2 regions of the Parageobacillus sp. KH3-4 genome follow, and region 1 is predicted to be linked to the other one. Evidence: a T-box and tRNA genes for the amino acid it is inferred to sense, from the RefSeq annotation. Region 1 holds a T-box; the other holds one or more tRNA genes.
What was found. A T-box is a leader RNA that pairs with one kind of tRNA and senses whether it is charged. The one in region 1 lies ahead of trpS (tryptophan--tRNA ligase), so its partner is inferred to be a tRNA-Trp.
Positions count from the first base shown of each region.

Region 2: it encodes a tRNA-Trp, which carries the amino acid that the T-box ahead of trpS (tryptophan--tRNA ligase) is inferred to sense. The anticodon was not compared.

Region 1 covers NZ_AP025627.1:2,949,766-2,959,384, forward strand. The annotation lists gene MWM02_RS14875 (ABC transporter ATP-binding protein) at 1-118, opposite strand, end outside; gene MWM02_RS14880 (ABC transporter ATP-binding protein) at 120-1,187, opposite strand; gene MWM02_RS14885 (ABC transporter permease) at 1,200-2,117, opposite strand; gene MWM02_RS14890 (ABC transporter permease) at 2,120-3,055, opposite strand; gene MWM02_RS14895 (peptide ABC transporter substrate-binding protein) at 3,157-4,794, opposite strand; T-box leader at 5,625-5,859, shown strand; gene trpS (tryptophan--tRNA ligase) at 5,908-6,894, shown strand; gene MWM02_RS14905 (YjbA family protein) at 7,012-7,752, opposite strand; gene MWM02_RS14910 (YuzI family membrane protein) at 7,842-8,048, opposite strand; gene MWM02_RS14915 (DUF2268 domain-containing putative Zn-dependent protease) at 8,116-8,913, opposite strand; gene fabF (beta-ketoacyl-ACP synthase II) at 9,012-9,619, opposite strand, start outside.
Region 2 covers NZ_AP025627.1:1,354,479-1,364,097, forward strand. The annotation lists gene MWM02_RS07090 (DUF1648 domain-containing protein) at 1-490, opposite strand, end outside; gene MWM02_RS07095 (hypothetical protein) at 611-892, opposite strand; rRNA gene MWM02_RS07100 (16S ribosomal RNA) at 1,391-2,947, shown strand; rRNA gene MWM02_RS07105 (23S ribosomal RNA) at 3,145-6,079, shown strand; tRNA gene MWM02_RS07110 (tRNA-Arg) at 6,238-6,314, shown strand; tRNA gene MWM02_RS07115 (tRNA-Trp) at 6,594-6,666, shown strand; tRNA gene MWM02_RS07120 (tRNA-Gln) at 6,688-6,762, shown strand; tRNA gene MWM02_RS07125 (tRNA-Gly) at 6,766-6,837, shown strand; tRNA gene MWM02_RS07130 (tRNA-Cys) at 6,844-6,914, shown strand; tRNA gene MWM02_RS07135 (tRNA-Gly) at 6,930-7,000, shown strand; tRNA gene MWM02_RS07140 (tRNA-Ile) at 7,007-7,080, shown strand; tRNA gene MWM02_RS07145 (tRNA-Arg) at 7,310-7,383, shown strand; gene MWM02_RS07150 (flavin monoamine oxidase family protein) at 7,834-9,321, opposite strand.

The DNA of each region.
Region 1 (9,619 bases):
TTTCCCCTTTATAAATATCGAACGTAACGCCATCCACCGCTTTAACGACGTTTCCGCCGCCAACTGGAAAATACTGTTTCAAATTTTTCACTTCGATAAGCTTCTGTTTTTCTGGCATATTACTCACTCTCCCTTACAATAATGGGTTGAGGGTAATTCGTGGAGAGCTTGCGCAATCGGCGTTTTACCGCTTCCGGTGGCTCTACTTTCGGCGCATCTGGATGAAGCAACCATGTTGCGGCATAATGGGTATCAGAAATTTGAAACAGCGGCGGCTCCATTTCAAAATCAATTTTCATCGCGTACGGATTACGCGGCGCAAACGCATCACCTTTTGGCGGATTCGTCAAATCCGGCGGCGTGCCTGGAATCGATGCCAACTCTGCCTTATCATCACTATCAAGGCTTGGCATGGAAGCAAGCAAGCCCCATGTATAAGGGTGTCTCGGGTCGTAAAAAATTTCATCCACTGTCCCCATTTCGACGATTTTCCCCGCATACATCACGGCGACGCGATCAGCTATGTTAGCTACTACTCCTAAATCATGGGTAATAAAAATAATTGCGGTTCCCGTTTTTTTCTGTAAGTCTTTCATTAATTCCAAAATTTGCGCCTGAATGGTTACATCGAGAGCAGTGGTTGGTTCGTCGGCAATTAACAACTTTGGATTGGACGCCAAAGCAATCGCAATCATCGCGCGCTGCCTCATTCCGCCAGAAAACTCATGCGGATATTGATCGACACGCTTTTCCGGCATCGGAATTCCAACCAATCGCAACAATTCAATCGCCCGCTCTTTTGCCGCTGATCTCGACATTTTTCGATGTTTCATGACCACTTCCATAATTTGCTGTCCGACTTTCATCGTTGGATTGAGCGACGTCATCGGATCTTGAAAAATCATCCCGATATCTTTTCCGCGAATTTGTTCCATTTCTTTATCCGTTTTTTTGATAAGATCTTCCCCATCAAATATGATTTGCCCATTTTTTATTTTTCCCGGCGGAGTGGGAATAAGGCGCATAATCGTTTGTGAAGTAACGCTTTTTCCAGAGCCCGATTCTCCTACAATCGCCAATGTTTCTCCCTTATTTAAATAAAAGCTCACTCCGCGGACCGCTTGCACTTCGCCTCCGTATGTTTGAAACGATACTTCTAAATTTTTTACTTCTAACAGTTTCTCCATATTCTCACCACCTTACTTGCGCAATTTCGGATCTAATGCATCGCGTAGCCCATCTCCTACTACATTAAAAGCAAAAATAGTTAAGCAAATAAAAGTTGCTGGGAAAAATAGACGCCACGGATAATATTGCAATGCTTGCACCCCTTCGGAAGCCATCGTTCCCCAACTTGCTAACGGCGGTAGAACACCTAATCCTAAATAGCTTAAAAATGCCTCGGTGAAAATGGCGTTAGGAATTGTTAACGTCATCGTAACAAGGATGGAGCCCATGGCATTAGGAATCAAATGCTTAAACATGATTCTGGACGTGCTCGCGCCAAGTGTCCGCGCTGCTAATACATATTCCTGATTTTTTAACTGCAACACTTGTCCCCGAACAATGCGGGCCATATTGACCCATCCGGTAATCGTCATGGCAAGAATCATCGTTCCTAACCCTTGCCCCAAAATCACCATTAATATGATCACTAAAAGCAAATAAGGGACTCCGTATAAAATATCAGCGATGCGCATCATGATTTCATCCGTTTTTCCGCCACGGTAGCCAGCAATTCCACCCCAAAGCACGCCGATCACCAAATCGATCAGCGCCGCTGCTATTCCGATAAACAAAGAGATACGGGCACCATACCATGTGCGGGCAAATATATCGCGCCCAAGTTCATCAGTTCCGAACCAATGCTCGGAAGAAGGCGGCTGGTTTGTATTCATTAAATCATTCGTTGCGTAATCGTATTTGGTCATATATGGCCCAAAAATAGCCATGATCACCAAAAGGATTAACAAAACTAATCCGAACATGGCCAATTTATTTTTCCGAAAACGTACCGCAACATCCTTCCAAAACGAAAGGCTCGGTTTTGATAATTTTTCTGCTTCGCCAACATCGGCTACCGCCGGCTGGAACATCTCTTTTGGAATCTGCTGCATGATTACTCCCCTTTCTTGCCACCAGCTAACTTAATGCGTGGATCAATAAAGCCATAAGCAATATCAACAAGCAATACAGATAGTAGCAGAAGGATGCTGTAAAACACCGTGACTCCCATAATCGTCGTATAATCGCGATTTGTAATGCTTGTTACAAAGTGGCTGCCAAGTCCGGGTATCCCAAAAATTTTTTCAATCACAAAGCTGCCTGTCAAAATTTGTGCGGATAAAGGCCCTAAGTATGTTACAACTGGAAGGATCGCGTTGCGGATTGCGTGCTTCACCGTAATTTGTCTTCGCGAAAGCCCTTTTGCTTTCGCCGTGCGAATATAATCGTTACTTAATACTTCCAACATGCTAGAGCGAGTTAAACGGGCAATAAATGCCATTGGTGTTGCGGCAAGCGCAAGCGCAGGCAGCACCGTATGTTGCAGCGATTCCCAACGAGCAACCGGGAACCATCCCAACTTGATCGCTAAAAAATACTGCAAAACGGATGCCATAATAAAGCTTGGAACAGAGATTCCGAGAACGGCGAAGACCATTGCCCCATAATCTTGCCATTTATTGTGGTTCAAAGCCGCAATAATTCCTAGTAAAATTCCAACACTGATAGCAATGAGTAATGATTCCATGCCAAGAAAAAAGGATACGGGAAATCCTTCATTAATTAAGTCGTTAACCGTCTGTCCTTTATATTTAAACGAAGGTCCGAAATCCCATTTAGCAATAGAAACTAAATAATCAAAATACTGGATATACCACGGCCGATCTAACCCATAATATTCATTCAAGTTTTTCTCAATTTCTGGCGGAACTTGCTTCTCACTCGAGAACGGTCCTCCCGGAGCAGCCCGCATTAAAAAAAATGTCGCTGTTACGATTAAAAACAAAGACATGAGCATGTAAACAAGCCGCTTGCTTATATATCTTAACAAATTTCCTGCACCTCCATTTTCTTGAAAATACGTCTTAACAGGAAATGAAGGTATATGAGCGGAAAACTCATATACCTTCTTAACCACCTTTTACTACGATTTTATTCAAAATATGCCCATTTAAATTGGACATCGCCAAGGCCAGACACTTCTACACCTTTCAAGTTGTCTTTTTGCACCCATGTATTCGTGTAGAAGTAAATCGGCGCTATCGGCATTTCATCCATTAAAATTTCTTCTGCTTGTTTTAGCAATTCTTTCCGTTTTTCCGGGTCTGTTTCTTTCTGAGAATCGATTAACAACTGTTTGTATTTCGGATTTTCCCAGTTTGTATCATTATTGCCGCCTTTTTTGTCGCGGAACAGCTCTAGGAAGTTGATCGGATCATTAAAATCGCCTAGCCAGCCCATCCGTCCGATTTGATAGTCTCCAGAATGCAGCTTCTCAATGTATACTGCCCATTCCGTATTCTCAAGTTTTACTTCGATTCCTAAATTTTTCTTCCACATATCTTGAATCGCTTGGGCAATTTTCACGTGTTGATCATCAGTATTAAACGATAGTGTAATAGGCGGCAAATCTTTCACATCTTTTAGCCCAAGTTCTTGAAGGCCTTTTTTCAAATATTCTTTTGCTTTTTTTACATCGTTGTCTTTAAAATACCCTTTTTTGTTTTCAGGGAACATCGTCGGCGGCACAGCGGCCATAGCCGGAATTTGTTCACCTTTTGCCACATTTTTCACAATCGCTTTGCGATCGATTGCGTACGCAAGAGCTTTACGAATGTTGACGTTGTTCAACGGCGCTTTTTCGGTATTAAATTTATACCAGTAAACGCCAGCGATCGGTTGAATGTGCAACTTGCCCTCTTTCTTTAATTGCGGCAAAGAATCTGTCGGCAATTGCCCTGTCGGCATGCCTGCCCAATCTAGTTCCCCGTTGTTAAACATCGAAAGCTCTGTATTGTTATCATTGACCATAACCATATCAATTTTTGTCAATTTTACGCTTTTCGCATCCCAGTAATTTTCGTTCTTTTCGAGAACGATTTTGTTATTGTGTTCCCAAGAAGTCATTTTGAACGGACCGTTGGAAGTGTAGTCAGGGCCAGCATTTGCATACCATTTTGGATTTTTCTGAGCGATTTTGCTATTCACTGGGAAGTACGTATAGAACGCTGTTAATTCTAAGAAGTAAGGCGTTGGATTTTCCAGCGTCACTTGCAGCGTTTTGTCGTCGATTGCTTTTACGCCGACATCTTCCGCTTTTGCTTTCCCTTCGTTGAATGCTTGACCATTTTTAATGTAATAAAGCTGATAAGCATATTGCGATTGGTTTTTCGGATCCAGCGCCCATTTCCACGCATATTCAAAATCTTGGGCGGTAACTGGGTCGCCATTGGACCATTTTGCATCGCGCAATTTGAATGTGTATGTTTTCAGGTCTTTAGAAACTTCATAGCTTTCAGCCATTGCTAACTGAGGTTTGCCGTCTTTAATGCGGGTCAACCCTTCAAACGTTTGGTATAAAACGTTAGCGGAAACACTATCATTCGCTAAGCCTGGATTTAGTGAGAATGGCTCTGTTTTAATGTTAACATGCAATTCTTGTGGAACATCAGCGGCTTTGTTTCCTTTCTCACCGGCGGATTCATTGCCTTTTTGGAAGCCGCCGCACGCAGAAAGGAAAAGACTTAGCGCCAACATGAAGCTAAAAAGCACAAAACTTCTTTTCTTCATGAAACTCCCCCCTAAAAATAATTTTTATGTTCAAAAGTTCTACGTAAAAACGCGGAACTTTTGTTAATAAATTTAGTATTTTTCAAACAAAAGAAAAATTTCTATCATGCTCTATTTTATTATCAGAATATTGATTTTTACTCTTACCGTAAAAATTATTAATATATTTAAAAAGAAATTTGTATTTTATTTTTTTGTATCTTTTTCTGAATTTTGATTCAATTAAAGTATATATCATCTCACTTATTTTTTCACTATCTTTCATTTTATATTTTTTTCGACAATTGTAAATAAAAAATTTATTTTTTATATTTTTAAAGCGCTTACATTTTAATTTTTTTACATTATGTTAATAAAGAATAAGTCGGTGTTTGTTTTTTCTTCATTCGTTGCTAAAAGTGTAATTTTATTAACATAATTTCTAAAATAATGTATTTAATAAAAAAATTATTAAATAACACTTTGAAATAAGAATAATTACTTTCCAAAAAACTTTTTGCTAGCACTATTTAGCAAAACAGACAGTGCTTTTCTGAATCCCCTTCCACAACGGCATCTATTTTCTCCATTGCCCCCTAACGCCAGCGAAACAGCTTCTTATTTTTATAGTGGCATAGCACAGTTTTGCGTATAATCCATGAATTCGTTTCGACAAGGGACAAGTTTCTTTCACTACATCGATGATATGGCCGCAATCCCCCCGTTTGTAACACCCGTTCAATATTTAATATATATTTTATTTCACTTTTTTCTATTCATTGCTTAAAAGGTAAAAAGAAACTTGCATATAGCAACTAGATGTTTTACAATAAGACTCAAAAAACTGGAATGAATATGCGATGAGAAAGAAGAGTACATATTGCGATGCCTTCAGAGAGCTTGTGGTTGGTGTGAACAAGCGGCTAGCAATATGGAATGGGCTTTCGAGCATCCGGCCGAACTAGAGAGTAGGCTTTGGACGCCTGCCTTGCGTTATCAAGGCGCCATGCGCATACAAGCATGGGCAGAGTGATTGCACATTATGTGCAATAACTAGGGTGGCAACGCGGTCCTATCGTCCCTAACGTTTAAGGGGGTAGGGCCTTTTTAAATGGATAAAAAAGGAGTGGTGTTATGAAAACGAGTTTTTCAGGCATTCAGCCAAGCGGCGTCATTACGCTTGGCAACTATATCGGCGCCATGCGGCAATTCGTGGAATTGCAGGATGAGTACAATTGCTACTTTTGCATTGTCGATCAACACGCGATTACCGTCCCGCAAGATCCGCAGGAACTGCAAAAAAATATTCGCAGTTTAGCCGCCCTTTACTTGGCGGTCGGCATCGATCCGAATAAGGCTACTTTGTTTATCCAATCGGAAGTTCCTGCCCATGCGCAGGCGGGATGGATGTTGCAATGTATTTCTTATATCGGCGAACTAGAAAGAATGACTCAATTTAAAGATAAATCGGCAGGAAAAGAAGCGGTGAGCGCCGGACTGCTTACTTATCCTCCGTTAATGGCTGCAGATATTCTTTTATATAAAACCGATATTGTGCCTGTCGGTGAAGACCAAAAACAACATATCGAACTGACGCGCGATTTAGCAGAACGATTTAACAAGCGGTACGGGGAAATTTTTACGATTCCGGAACCGCGCATTCCAAAAATCGGCGCGCGCATTATGTCGCTGACGGATCCGACGAAAAAAATGAGCAAATCGGATCCAAACAAAAAGTCGTTTATTACGCTCCTTGATGACGCCAAAACGGTGGAAAAGAAAATCAAAAGTGCCGTAACGGATTCGGAAGGGGTCATCCGATATGACAAAGAAAATAAACCAGGAATCTCCAATCTTCTTAACATTTATTCAATTTTAGCTAATAAAACGATTGAAGAACTCGAACAAGAATATGCTGGAAAAGGGTACGGCGTATTTAAAGCCGATCTTGCCCAAGTGATTATTGATACCCTTGCCCCGATTCAAGAGAAATATTACAATTTATTGGAAAGCAGCACGCTCGACGAAGTGCTTGACAAAGGTGCAGAAAAAGCAAATAAAGTGGCAACGGAAATGCTCGAAAAAATGGAACAAGCGATGGGACTTGGAAGAAGACGCTAAAAAAAGCAAGCCGCTTTTCGGCTTGCTTTTTTTATTCCATACGCGGATTCTACCGTTAATTTCCGGCATTTTGCCGTTATCGGTGACTTTTCGCTTGCGCGTCAACAATCACAATGTTTAGTTCACTTTTGGTTCCTGTTCCATTTCCCAAAGCTTTTCAAAAAACGGCTGCCCTTTAATTAATTTTTCGCATAACTGCACATGTTTATCAGACCAGCCGTATTTTGTCTCCTCGTATAAGCGTTGCCATGCCTCTTCAAACGGCATTTTTTGAATATCCGGATATTTGTGCGGCGCCCATTCCGTATACCAGTAGCGCACTTCCGCGACGTTTTTCGTCGAACGAAGTTGATCGAGCGCCATAAACAGCAGTTGTTTGAGTTGCCGCTCCTTTCGTGTAAGTCCGCTCATCCATTCAGGAGAGGGAGACAAAATATGGTATGCTTTTTCATGGACTGGCAGCGGATACGATTCCTCTTCGTGGTCAGCGGTCATTTCGTATACTTGCTGTTCTTGTCTCGGAATAAGGCGGCTTTTCCGAATCGGAATGTTATAGCCAATCGTGTCAACAGCGAGAATACCGCAGCCGTCCGTAACGACAAAACAATAATCAAGCGGGATGCGCTCATGATTTTTCCGTAAATATGCTTTTTGGTATACATCTTCAAGAAGCGGTTTCGGAATTTCCGATAAACTGTTTTCAATATAATTAAATAGCGCAGAAGACACTTTGAGAAGCGGGACTTGATCAAGCAGTTCCACTTGATCGTCCTTCCGCCATTCATGGAAATGGCACACGTTATATCCATTTTCTTCCCCTTCAAACCAATTGACCCAAACATCATGAAGATATAACATACGATACCCCTCGCTTCTAAACAAACTTATTTGTCCATCAGTATAGGCAGAGGGGACAAATTTTATTCCATCTCATCCTTTTTTATCCATTATTCTTCTCGATAAGGGAAGTATAAGCTCCCTAGCATTAGCAAAAGCCCTATTGGGAGTAAATAGCATTCTACTTTTGTGCGAATATAGGCAAAATATCCGCTCCATCCCTGCTCTGGTGTCATCATGTTTAAATAAGCAATCATTGCCACCCCGCCAACGACCGAAATGCCAAAACCGACCAAGTAAACGAATATGCGAATCATCGGGCCCCTCTTCTTTCTCTTAGACTTGTCCGTCTTATGTTTTACATATATGAGCCCGCGATGATCATCATGACTGCTTGTCGTCTTCTAATGAAGCAAGCTGCAACATCTGTTCTGAATCCATATTCATTAACTCGGAAAAACGAGCGCCATGTTCAAGGCAGCGGCGAACGATATAATCCCCGACCGCATACCCAAGCATGGTTGGATAAAAACCGTGCCCGTAAAGAAGTCGAGAATATAACGGATGTTTGGATACAATCGATTTATACGGTGATACGTATCGTTTCCAAAAACTGCAAAGTTGTTCGTCTGAGTAATAGGTCGTCCACCTTGCCTGATGTTCCTTGCCGACATACCGGCAAACAGCGTTTTCGGCAAGCCCTTCTAATATGATCGCGTCTAAAAGTGTAGTATCTTCGTTTTCCTTCTTTTGTTGTTTCAAGCGGCAAACATGATTATACTCATGTGTTATCAACGCCTCGATTTCTTTGTGCGTATGGTGCGGCAATAAAAAAATAAACAATTTGTCATGAAAGGCGATCCCTCCTTTACTATTAAACTCACGCGCTAATTTCCGGTTATGAGGATCCGCTGGAAAAAGAAAAAGAGGCGCATCTGGTCCGTTCCATTCCTTCTTTCTCTTTTCGTAAACCGCCTCGACTCGTCCCCATATGTTTTTTTGTTTCATTTGCTCAATTATTTCTTTTATGTTTTTCGACGGTCGGTACATACCGTAGCTCATAAGATGAAAGTAAATATCGCGCTCGCTCGCGTCTGGAAAGTACAAAACAAGGCGCCGGCATAAGCGAACAGGATCATCATACCATTCGTCAAGCCATCGATCGGTACGAATAACCGGCATGCTTGTCACCTCTTTTTTCATTTTTTCTATCGTATGATCAAAACGAAAAAGAGGTGAAAAAAAGGCTATCTCCTATTGCCGAGATAGCCATTTCACCATTATTTTACATATTTTCTAAAAATCAATGTTGCATTATGTCCGCCAAATCCGAAAGAATTGCTTAACACCGTGTTTACTTCCTGCTTTCTCGCCGCATTCGGCACATAGTCAAGATCGCATTCCGGATCAGGAGTTTCATAGTTCATCGTCGGCGGAATCACACCATCTTTAATCGCTAATACGGAAAATATCGCTTCTACTGCGCCAGCCGCTCCTAGCAAATGCCCGGTCATTGATTTTGTCGAGCTGACCGCTAGCTTGTACGCATGATCGCCGAACACTTCTTTAATCGCCATCGTTTCATATTTGTCATTGTATTCCGTACTTGTGCCGTGAGCATTAATATAATCGATTTCTTCTGGCTTTATTCCCGCATCGGCCAACGCTTGGCGCATCGCACGGACGCCGCCTTCCCCACCTGGAGCCGGCGCTGTAATATGATATGCATCCCCTGTCGCACCATAACCAACAATTTCCGCATAAATTGGCGCACCACGGCGCAACGCGTGCCCCAACTCTTCCAACACAAGAATTCCTGCTCCTTCCCCCATCACAAAACCATCCCGGTTTTTGTCAAACGGGCGGCTTGCCGTTTTTGGATCTGGGT
Region 2 (9,619 bases), 1.6 Mb from region 1:
CTATAAAAAAGCTTATCGAGCTGAAAAGGACGATAAGAAATAAAGGCAGATCCCAAGTCCCGAAAGTGATATCGTGTCCATATGCGGCTTTTATATCTTTCCAAATACTGTAGGATATATAAATGAGTATTTCATTTTTTATAACGTTAATCATGATCCGGCCATTTTTGTATTGCTGTTCTATATTTTTTTCTGTTAGATTGATGATATAATTATAAACGTGAGGGAACTTTTCAAGAACGGTAAGACTAATCCATAAAACAGCTCCTATAATCGGATGTAAAACAATTATTCCTTTGCTTCCCCATTTATCTATTTCTCCGAAAAAGTTATAGTGCATTGGTACTCGGTTCGGCAAGGAAGACCATTCCATCAACAAGTACAGGATACTTCCAATGAAAAGTAGTAATGTGGCGATATTAAGAGCAGTTTCTAATGGTGTTTTCTTTATTTTTAATACTGGCCGTTTTTGAACTTCGATTATTCTCACCTCCTGTATTTTCATATAAAGCACGGGTTATCAACTATTATAAACGATCTTTCCACTTATTTGAATGAAATAAACATTTTTTATAATAAGTGGATATTAACATTATGTTGGTGTTACAAGTTATTCTTTTATTTGTTCCATCACGTTTATGTGAATGTGAATTAATGATAATTTTTCTTGTTCAGATAGGTCGGAATTCATGATTCTGTTAATGGCGTAATAAAACTTTATTTCGGGTAATTGGCGTGCACGAGGATGCGTCATTTCATCACGCAGTTCTTTTTCAATCGTTTCATAAAGAAGTGCTTGGCTTTCTTGTTCATTCAGCTTCTTTGTGGTTAAAGAGCGATTCGTCCATAAGTGGCGGTATGCTTCTAATAATGTAGAAAATGAATGTTCCATTGCAATACTCCCTTCTTTTTTTTATGTTGTTTGCAAAGAAGCCTGTTATTATTATATAAAAAAGCAGAAACAGTTGGAAAAATATATTGACAAAATAGAAATAAGTTTGTAACATATAAATCGTCTTTTCAAATAGATTGCTCAAATAAAAAATAATATTGACAACGTATGATAATTTGAATAAAATCAATAATTGCTCGAAGGAACAAAACTATTAAAAGTATTGACAATGTTTGATGTTTAGTTATAATATGTTGTCAGATAAATGGATGGTTTAATGTTCCTTGAAAACTGAACAAAACGAAGCGTCCACATAGAAAAGCGAAGGCGACTGATTAGCCCCGGCAGGCGCTGGAGGGCTCGCGAGGAGGCGGTTGCCGCCACAGCGAGACCGAAGCGTCCCGAGGGGCTAGGAGCCGGAGCTAGACAATAAGAAAAGCGAAGGCGACTGGCATCTTTTGGTGTCGGAGCCGAAATTGAAGATAAGCCAATCCACTTTCTATGGAGAGTTTGATCCTGGCTCAGGACGAACGCTGGCGGCGTGCCTAATACATGCAAGTCGAGCGGACCGGGCGGAAGCTTGCTTCCGCTTGGTTAGCGGCGGACGGGTGAGTAACACGTGGGTAACCTGCCCGTAAGACCGGGATAACTCCGGGAAACCGGAGCTAATACCGGATAACACCGAAGACCGCATGGTCTTCGGTTGAAAGGCGGCTTCGGCTGCCACTTGCGGATGGGCCCGCGGCGCATTAGCTAGTTGGTGAGGTAACGGCTCACCAAGGCGACGATGCGTAGCCGGCCTGAGAGGGTGACCGGCCACACTGGGACTGAGACACGGCCCAGACTCCTACGGGAGGCAGCAGTAGGGAATCTTCCGCAATGGACGAAAGTCTGACGGAGCGACGCCGCGTGAGCGAAGAAGGTCTTCGGATCGTAAAGCTCTGTTGTTAGGGAAGAAGAAGTGCCGTTCGAACAGGGCGGCACGGTGACGGTACCTAACGAGAAAGCCCCGGCTAACTACGTGCCAGCAGCCGCGGTAATACGTAGGGGGCGAGCGTTGTCCGGAATTATTGGGCGTAAAGCGCGCGCAGGCGGTCCCTTAAGTCTGATGTGAAAGCCCACGGCTTAACCGTGGAGGGTCATTGGAAACTGGGGGACTTGAGTGCAGAAGAGGAGAGCGGAATTCCACGTGTAGCGGTGAAATGCGTAGAGATGTGGAGGAACACCAGTGGCGAAGGCGGCTCTCTGGTCTGTAACTGACGCTGAGGCGCGAAAGCGTGGGGAGCAAACAGGATTAGATACCCTGGTAGTCCACGCCGTAAACGATGAGTGCTAAGTGTTAGAGGGGTTATCCCTTTAGTGCTGTAGCTAACGCGTTAAGCACTCCGCCTGGGGAGTACGGCCGCAAGGCTGAAACTCAAAGGAATTGACGGGGGCCCGCACAAGCGGTGGAGCATGTGGTTTAATTCGAAGCAACGCGAAGAACCTTACCAGGTCTTGACATCCCCTGACAACCCTGGAGACAGGGCGTTCCTCCCTTCGGGAGGACAGGGTGACAGGTGGTGCATGGTTGTCGTCAGCTCGTGTCGTGAGATGTTGGGTTAAGTCCCGCAACGAGCGCAACCCTCGCCCCTAGTTGCCAGCATTCAGTTGGGCACTCTAGGGGGACTGCCGGTGACAAACCGGAGGAAGGTGGGGATGACGTCAAATCATCATGCCCCTTATGACCTGGGCTACACACGTGCTACAATGGGCGGTACAAAGGGCTGCGAACCCGCGAGGGGGAGCGAATCCCAAAAAGCCGCTCTCAGTTCGGATTGCAGGCTGCAACTCGCCTGCATGAAGCCGGAATCGCTAGTAATCGCGGATCAGCATGCCGCGGTGAATACGTTCCCGGGCCTTGTACACACCGCCCGTCACACCACGAGAGCTTGCAACACCCGAAGTCGGTGAGGTAACCCGCAAGGGAGCCAGCCGCCGAAGGTGGGGCAAGTGATTGGGGTGAAGTCGTAACAAGGTAGCCGTACCGGAAGGTGCGGCTGGATCACCTCCTTTCTAAGGACATCATCGTGAAAATAAAGTGGACGCGGAGTTTTGTTCAGTTTTGAAGGAACATTGGTTGTTCCTTCAAATGCTTTGCGCCTGCGTCTATGAACGGATGCAGGACAAATCAATTGGTTCCTTGAAAACTAGATAACCGAAAGGAAGAAGCCGGGAAGCGAAGGCGGCGAAGATAAAGCCGGGTTTCGCATGGTTAAGTTAGAAAGGGCGCACGGTGGATGCCTTGGCACTAGGAGCCGATGAAGGACGGGGCAAACGCCGAAACGCTTCGGGGAGCTGTAAGCAAGCGTTGATCCGGAGATGTCCGAATGGGGGAACCCACTGCCCGTAATGGGGCAGTATCCATACCTGAATCCATAGGGTATGGAGGGCACACCCGGGGAACTGAAACATCTCAGTACCCGGAGGAGAAGAAAGCAACCGCGATTCCCTGAGTAGCGGCGAGCGAAACGGGAACAGCCCAAACCAAGAGGCTTGCCTCTTGGGGTTGTAGGACCACTCAGATGGGAGTGACAAAGGAACGGGGTAGACGAAGCGGTCTGGAAAGGCCCGCCAGAGAAGGTGACAGCCCTGTAGTCGAAACTTCGTTCCCTCCCGAGTGGCTCCTGAGTACGACGGGACACGGGGAATCCCGTCGGAAGCAGGGAGGACCATCTCCCAAGGCTAAATACTCCCTAGTGACCGATAGTGAACCAGTACCGTGAGGGAAAGGTGAAAAGCACCCCGGAAGGGGAGTGAAAGAGAACCTGAAACCGTGTGCCTACAAGTAGTCAGAGCCCGTTGATGGGTGATGGCGTGCCTTTTGTAGAATGAACCGGCGAGTTACGATGACGTGCGAGGTTAAGTCGAAAAGACGGAGCCGCAGCGAAAGCGAGTCTGAATAGGGCGCATAGTACGTCGTCGTAGACCCGAAACCAGGTGATCTACCCATGCCCAGGGTGAAGGTAGGGTAACACCTACTGGAGGCCCGAACCCACGCACGTTGAAAAGTGCGGGGATGAGGTGTGGGTAGGGGTGAAATGCCAATCGAACCTGGAGATAGCTGGTTCTCCCCGAAATAGCTTTAGGGCTAGCCTCAAGGGAAGAGTCTTGGAGGTAGAGCACTGATTGAGCTAGGGGCCCTCATCGGGTTACCGAACTCAGTCAAACTCCGAATGCCAACGACTTATCCTTGGGAGTCAGACTACGAGTGATAAGATCCGTAGTCGAGAGGGAAACAGCCCAGACCACCAGCTAAGGTCCCTAAGTGTACGTTAAGTGGAAAAGGATGTGGAGTTGCCCAGACAACCAGGATGTTGGCTTAGAAGCAGCCATCATTTAAAGAGTGCGTAATAGCTCACTGGTCGAGTGACTCTGCGCCGAAAATGTACCGGGGCTAAACGTACCACCGAAGCTGTGGGATGACCGATGGTCATCGGTAGGGGAGCGTTCTAAGTGCGCCGAAGCGAGACCGGAAGGACTCGTGGAGCGCTTAGAAGTGAGAATGCCGGTGTGAGTAGCGAAAACAGAGGTGAGAATCCTCTGCACCGAAAGCCTAAGGGTTCCTGAGGAAGGTTCGTCCGCTCAGGGTTAGTCGGGACCTAAGCCGAGGCCGAAAGGCGTAGGTGATGGGCAACAGGTCGAGATTCCTGTACCACCTCCTCACCGTTTGAGCGATGGGGGGACGCAGGAAGGTAGGGCGAGCAGGCTGCTGGAATAGCCTGTCCAAGCGGTTAGGCCGCCAGATAGGCAAATCCGTCTGGCAACAAGGCGGAGCCGTGATGGCGAAGGGACCTTTGGTCCCGAAGTCCCCGATCCTACACTGCCAAGAAAAGCCTCTAGCGAGGTGGGAGGTGCCCGTACCGCAAACCGACACAGGTAGGCGAGGAGAGAATCCCAAGGTGCGCGGGAGAACTCTCGTTAAGGAACTCGGCAAAATGACCCCGTAACTTCGGGAGAAGGGGTGCTCTCTTGGGTCTCAAGCCCGAGGGAGCCGCAGTGAAAAGGCCCAAGCGACTGTTTATCAAAAACACAGGTCTCTGCGAAGCCGAAAGGCGAAGTATAGGGGCTGACACCTGCCCGGTGCTGGAAGGTTAAGGGGAGCGCTTAAGCCGCAAGGCTGAAGGTGCGAACCGAAGCCCCAGTAAACGGCGGCCGTAACTATAACGGTCCTAAGGTAGCGAAATTCCTTGTCGGGTAAGTTCCGACCCGCACGAAAGGTGTAACGACTTGGGCACTGTCTCAACGAGAGACCCGGTGAAATCATACTACCTGTGAAGATGCAGGTTACCCGCGACAGGACGGAAAGACCCCGTGGAGCTTTACTGCAGCCTGATATGGAATTTTGGTATCGCTTGTACAGGATAGGTGGGAGCCTGGGAAGCCGGAGCGCCAGCTTCGGTGGAGGCGACGGTGGGATACCACCCTGGCGGTATTGAAATTCTAACCCGCACCCCTTATCGGGGTGGGAGACAGTGTCAGGTGGGCAGTTTGACTGGGGCGGTCGCCTCCCAAAAGGTAACGGAGGCGCCCAAAGGTTCCCTCAGAATGGTTGGAAATCATTCGGAGAGTGCAAAGGCAGAAGGGAGCTTGACTGCGAGACGGACAGGTCGAGCAGGGACGAAAGTCGGGCTTAGTGATCCGGTGGTTCCGTATGGAAGGGCCATCGCTCAACGGATAAAAGCTACCCCGGGGATAACAGGCTGATCTCCCCCAAGAGTCCACATCGACGGGGAGGTTTGGCACCTCGATGTCGGCTCATCGCATCCTGGGGCTGTAGTCGGTCCCAAGGGTTGGGCTGTTCGCCCATTAAAGCGGTACGCGAGCTGGGTTCAGAACGTCGTGAGACAGTTCGGTCCCTATCCGTCGCGGGCGCAGGAAATTTGAGAGGAGCTGTCCTTAGTACGAGAGGACCGGGATGGACGCACCGCTGGTGTACCAGTTGTCCCGCCAGGGGCACCGCTGGGTAGCTATGTGCGGAAGGGATAAGCGCTGAAAGCATCTAAGCGTGAAGCCCCCCTCAAGATGAGATTTCCCATCGCGAAAAGCGAGTAAGATCCCTCGAAGATGACGAGGTCGATAGGTCCGAGGTGGAAGCGTGGCGACACGTGGAGCTGACGGATACTAATCGATCGAGGACTTAACCAAGCGGAACGGAAAAGCAAAGGAAGCCGCCCAGCGAAACGGTTTCTTCCGAACGGACGGTTATCTAGTTTTGAAGGAATGAATGGATCCACGAACGAATAAGTTTAGTGTGCTAAGGTACGGATGCAATTTTTATCTTCCGGTGTTTTAAAAAACAATATGCGCTCGTAGCTCAACTGGATAGAGCATCTGACTACGGATCAGAAGGTTAGGGGTTCGAGTCCTCTCGAGCGCGCCATTTTAAGAAGTAGGCAGCATTTGTACATGGACATGGTGTGGATCATGAGAGCATAGCTTTAATTTTGCATTCTTAAGCCATGTGCTGGATTTTGTACATATGTGGCTTTTCATTTATGCATGTACATATACATTTACACTTAAATGGTGAAGGTTCAGAACATTTGTGTCTGTGAAATTTATTTTTTAAGAGAAGTTGTGAAGTGACTGAACACAGATGAAAAACCTGTTTCTTTTCGGTTAGGCGCTCTGAAGCCCATCCTCTCCGGTATATGGATATAGGAAGGCATATTTTAATGATAGAACAGAAGTCTCCAACATTTCCGGCGTAGGTTCAATTCCTACTGTCCCTGTTACTTGCACAAATATATCGTTGGGCTATAGCCAAGTGGTAAGGCAACGGACTTTGACTCCGTGATGCGCTGGTTCGAATCCAGCTAGCCCAGCCAATTGCGGAAGTAGTTCAGTGGTAGAACACCACCTTGCCAAGGTGGGGGTCGCGGGTTCGAGTCCCGTCTTCCGCTTGTTGTGGCGGCATAGCCAAGTGGTAAGGCAGAGGTCTGCAAAACCTTCATCCCCGGTTCGAATCCGGGTGCCGCCTTCTAGTTTCATCTATGCGGGTGTAGTTTAGTGGTAAAACTTCAGCTTCCCAAGCTGACGTCGTGGGTTCGATTCCCATCACCCGCTTTTTATGGGCCTATAGCTCAGCCGGTTAGAGCGCACGCCTGATAAGCGTGAGGTCGGTGGTTCAAGTCCACTTAGGCCCACTTTTTGCCTATTAGTGGCGATGAGCTCTGCATCTATGGATTCTTTTTGATTTGCCTCTACACATCCGCTTCTTTGAATCAGGTGGTAGGGGAAGAGGCAACAACAAGCATTACATCTATGAATCCTCTCCGAGTTGTCCCGACGCATCTTGTTTCTTTGAATCCACTAGCAGAGGAAGGGACAGCGAATCGGCGAAAATGTGGATTTGGATATAGTGTGAGATGTCATGTCCCAGTAGCTCAGCTGGATAGAGCAGCGGCCTTCTAAGCCGTCGGTCGGGAGTTCGAATCTCTCCTGGGACGCTATATAAAAGCCAGCCAATTTAGGCTGGCTTTTGTGTTGTAATAATTGCTATGGAACTTGAACCCGCAATGCCATTCGCAAAAACGACATCCGGTCGTGATCTTTCAAGATTTCAAGATCATGAAGGACGTGAAATCCATATGACAGATATGGATGCTGATATGCATGCAAACCAATGGCCCATTGTGTGTTTTTTGTCACCGTTGATTACGTATATGCAAGTGGCTGTTTGACTAAAAAGGACATTTGTTTCTTTCATGACGAGAAAAAAGAAAACTTTTATTATTTACGGCTTTATTCCTGAAGTGTTTATCAGTTCTGAAGGAATGACGCGAGTTGTGAAACATTACAGTACCGGACACCGGATTGATGATTGTGATAGATGTTACTTTATCAAAGGAACGAAAAAGAAAGAAGATTGAAGGGTGATCTTTCTACATGATTGGTGATTAGGTCTGAAAGAAAGTTTTTGGCAAGTCATTGACTTCATATGCAACACGTATTCCGGATTCGATTGCGCCTTGGATCCAACCGTGGGTAGTTGAGGCATGTTCGCCAGCAAAATGAACCCTTCCTTCGGGAGTGGAAATATAAGGAGATAGTTCTGTTGCTTGTTCTGGTTTAAACATTGTGAAAGCTCCAGCAGAATATGGATATCGAACCCAGCTGTGGCTCACTCCTGTTTCAAACTCACGATATACCTGTTTACCATGGATAGTGGCCAAGTTTTTTAATGCATATTCCAAGCGAAATTCACTGTCCAAGCTGTCCCAAGGTATAGCATCATCCTCCCATGTATAACTAGCCAAAATAACACCTGATCCTGATGTACCAAGGTCATGGCTCGGATACTGAGTATATGTAATAGGGAGATCAGAAACGTTTTTCCCGCCATACATGCCTTCCTTTTCCCAAAATCGGCTTTTAAATTGAATGCCGGTCTTCGTAGAGCCCACATAGTGAAGTTCCCGAATCGCTTTCCATTTGTTATACGAAAAAGAGTCACGTGGTTCAACCTCGACAAATTGTAAGACTGAAAAAGGAATGGTTACAATCGCAAGATCACCGGTGATTTGAAATGGCTCCAAGATTTTTGTATGGACAGAATGAACGGTTACTTGGTTGTTGTGCTGGACAATTTTCCTTACCTTTTGTCCAAACATGATATTATCTTTCAATTGAGGGACAAATGCTTTAGGAAGTTGATCGTTGCCGCCCGTAATTTCATAGAAGCGAATATTAGGGGTAAACAAGATCATTAGTTCGCGTAACATTTCTAGGAAAGAAAGTTCCAGTAATCCTTCCAGTGAAAGAATGACTTTGATCATGTCGATGGCACCTGTAGATAACGTGGTTCCAAACGGGTTATATCTCAAATAAGCATCCATCGAGTATTTATCCAATTCTTTTATGACCAAAGGCCAATTTCTTCGTGGGTTTTGGTTAATAAAATCGGTCACGGGTTTTATTGCCCATTGAAGCAACTCTGTAGCAGTTTTACCCCTTTCATGCGGGGCTACTGGAAAGCCCAAAATGTCAGGATTCCTTTCATATATCTTTAAACGAGTTTTGATTCCTCTAACATAAATAATGTCGTTAGGAGTCTCATTGATAAACCGATTAACAGGAAGGTGGAATTTTCTTATATATTCCAAAGTCAATAAATGAGTATCAGGGATACGCATCGCACCAGCTTCAAGATACTGCCCATCCATAAAATCGGCTCGCAGCGTATAGACCCGTCCTCCTACTCTGTCAGAAGCTTCAAGGATGGTAATATCATGTCCAGCTTGCTTAAGCAAAGAGGCTGCGACTAGTCCTGACATACCCGCGCCAACAATGATGATCTTCTTGGGAATTTTGGTTTTGGGAAGTCCATTTCTGATGATCGAAATCATTTGATCAGATGATAACTTAGGAAATACGTAATCTGACATGTTTTTCCTCCTCTACATGCTCATCAGACCATGAGCCGACAAGAAGATATCTTATTGTCATCTTATTCAGCTAGAGAGTACAGTTATGCAAAAAAGGAGCAGCATACATACATGCCGCTCCTTAGGTTCTTGCGCAAAAAATCTATTTGATATGCTGATACTCTAAAAAAGGTGTGTGATGGCATGGAAACGAAAAATTCGTTCAATGAAAGCATTATCAAATTTTGTTAACAGCAAGACGGTATTTTACATACAATCTGATCTTTTGTAACTTTCGAAAAATTGGTTTGCGTTTGCC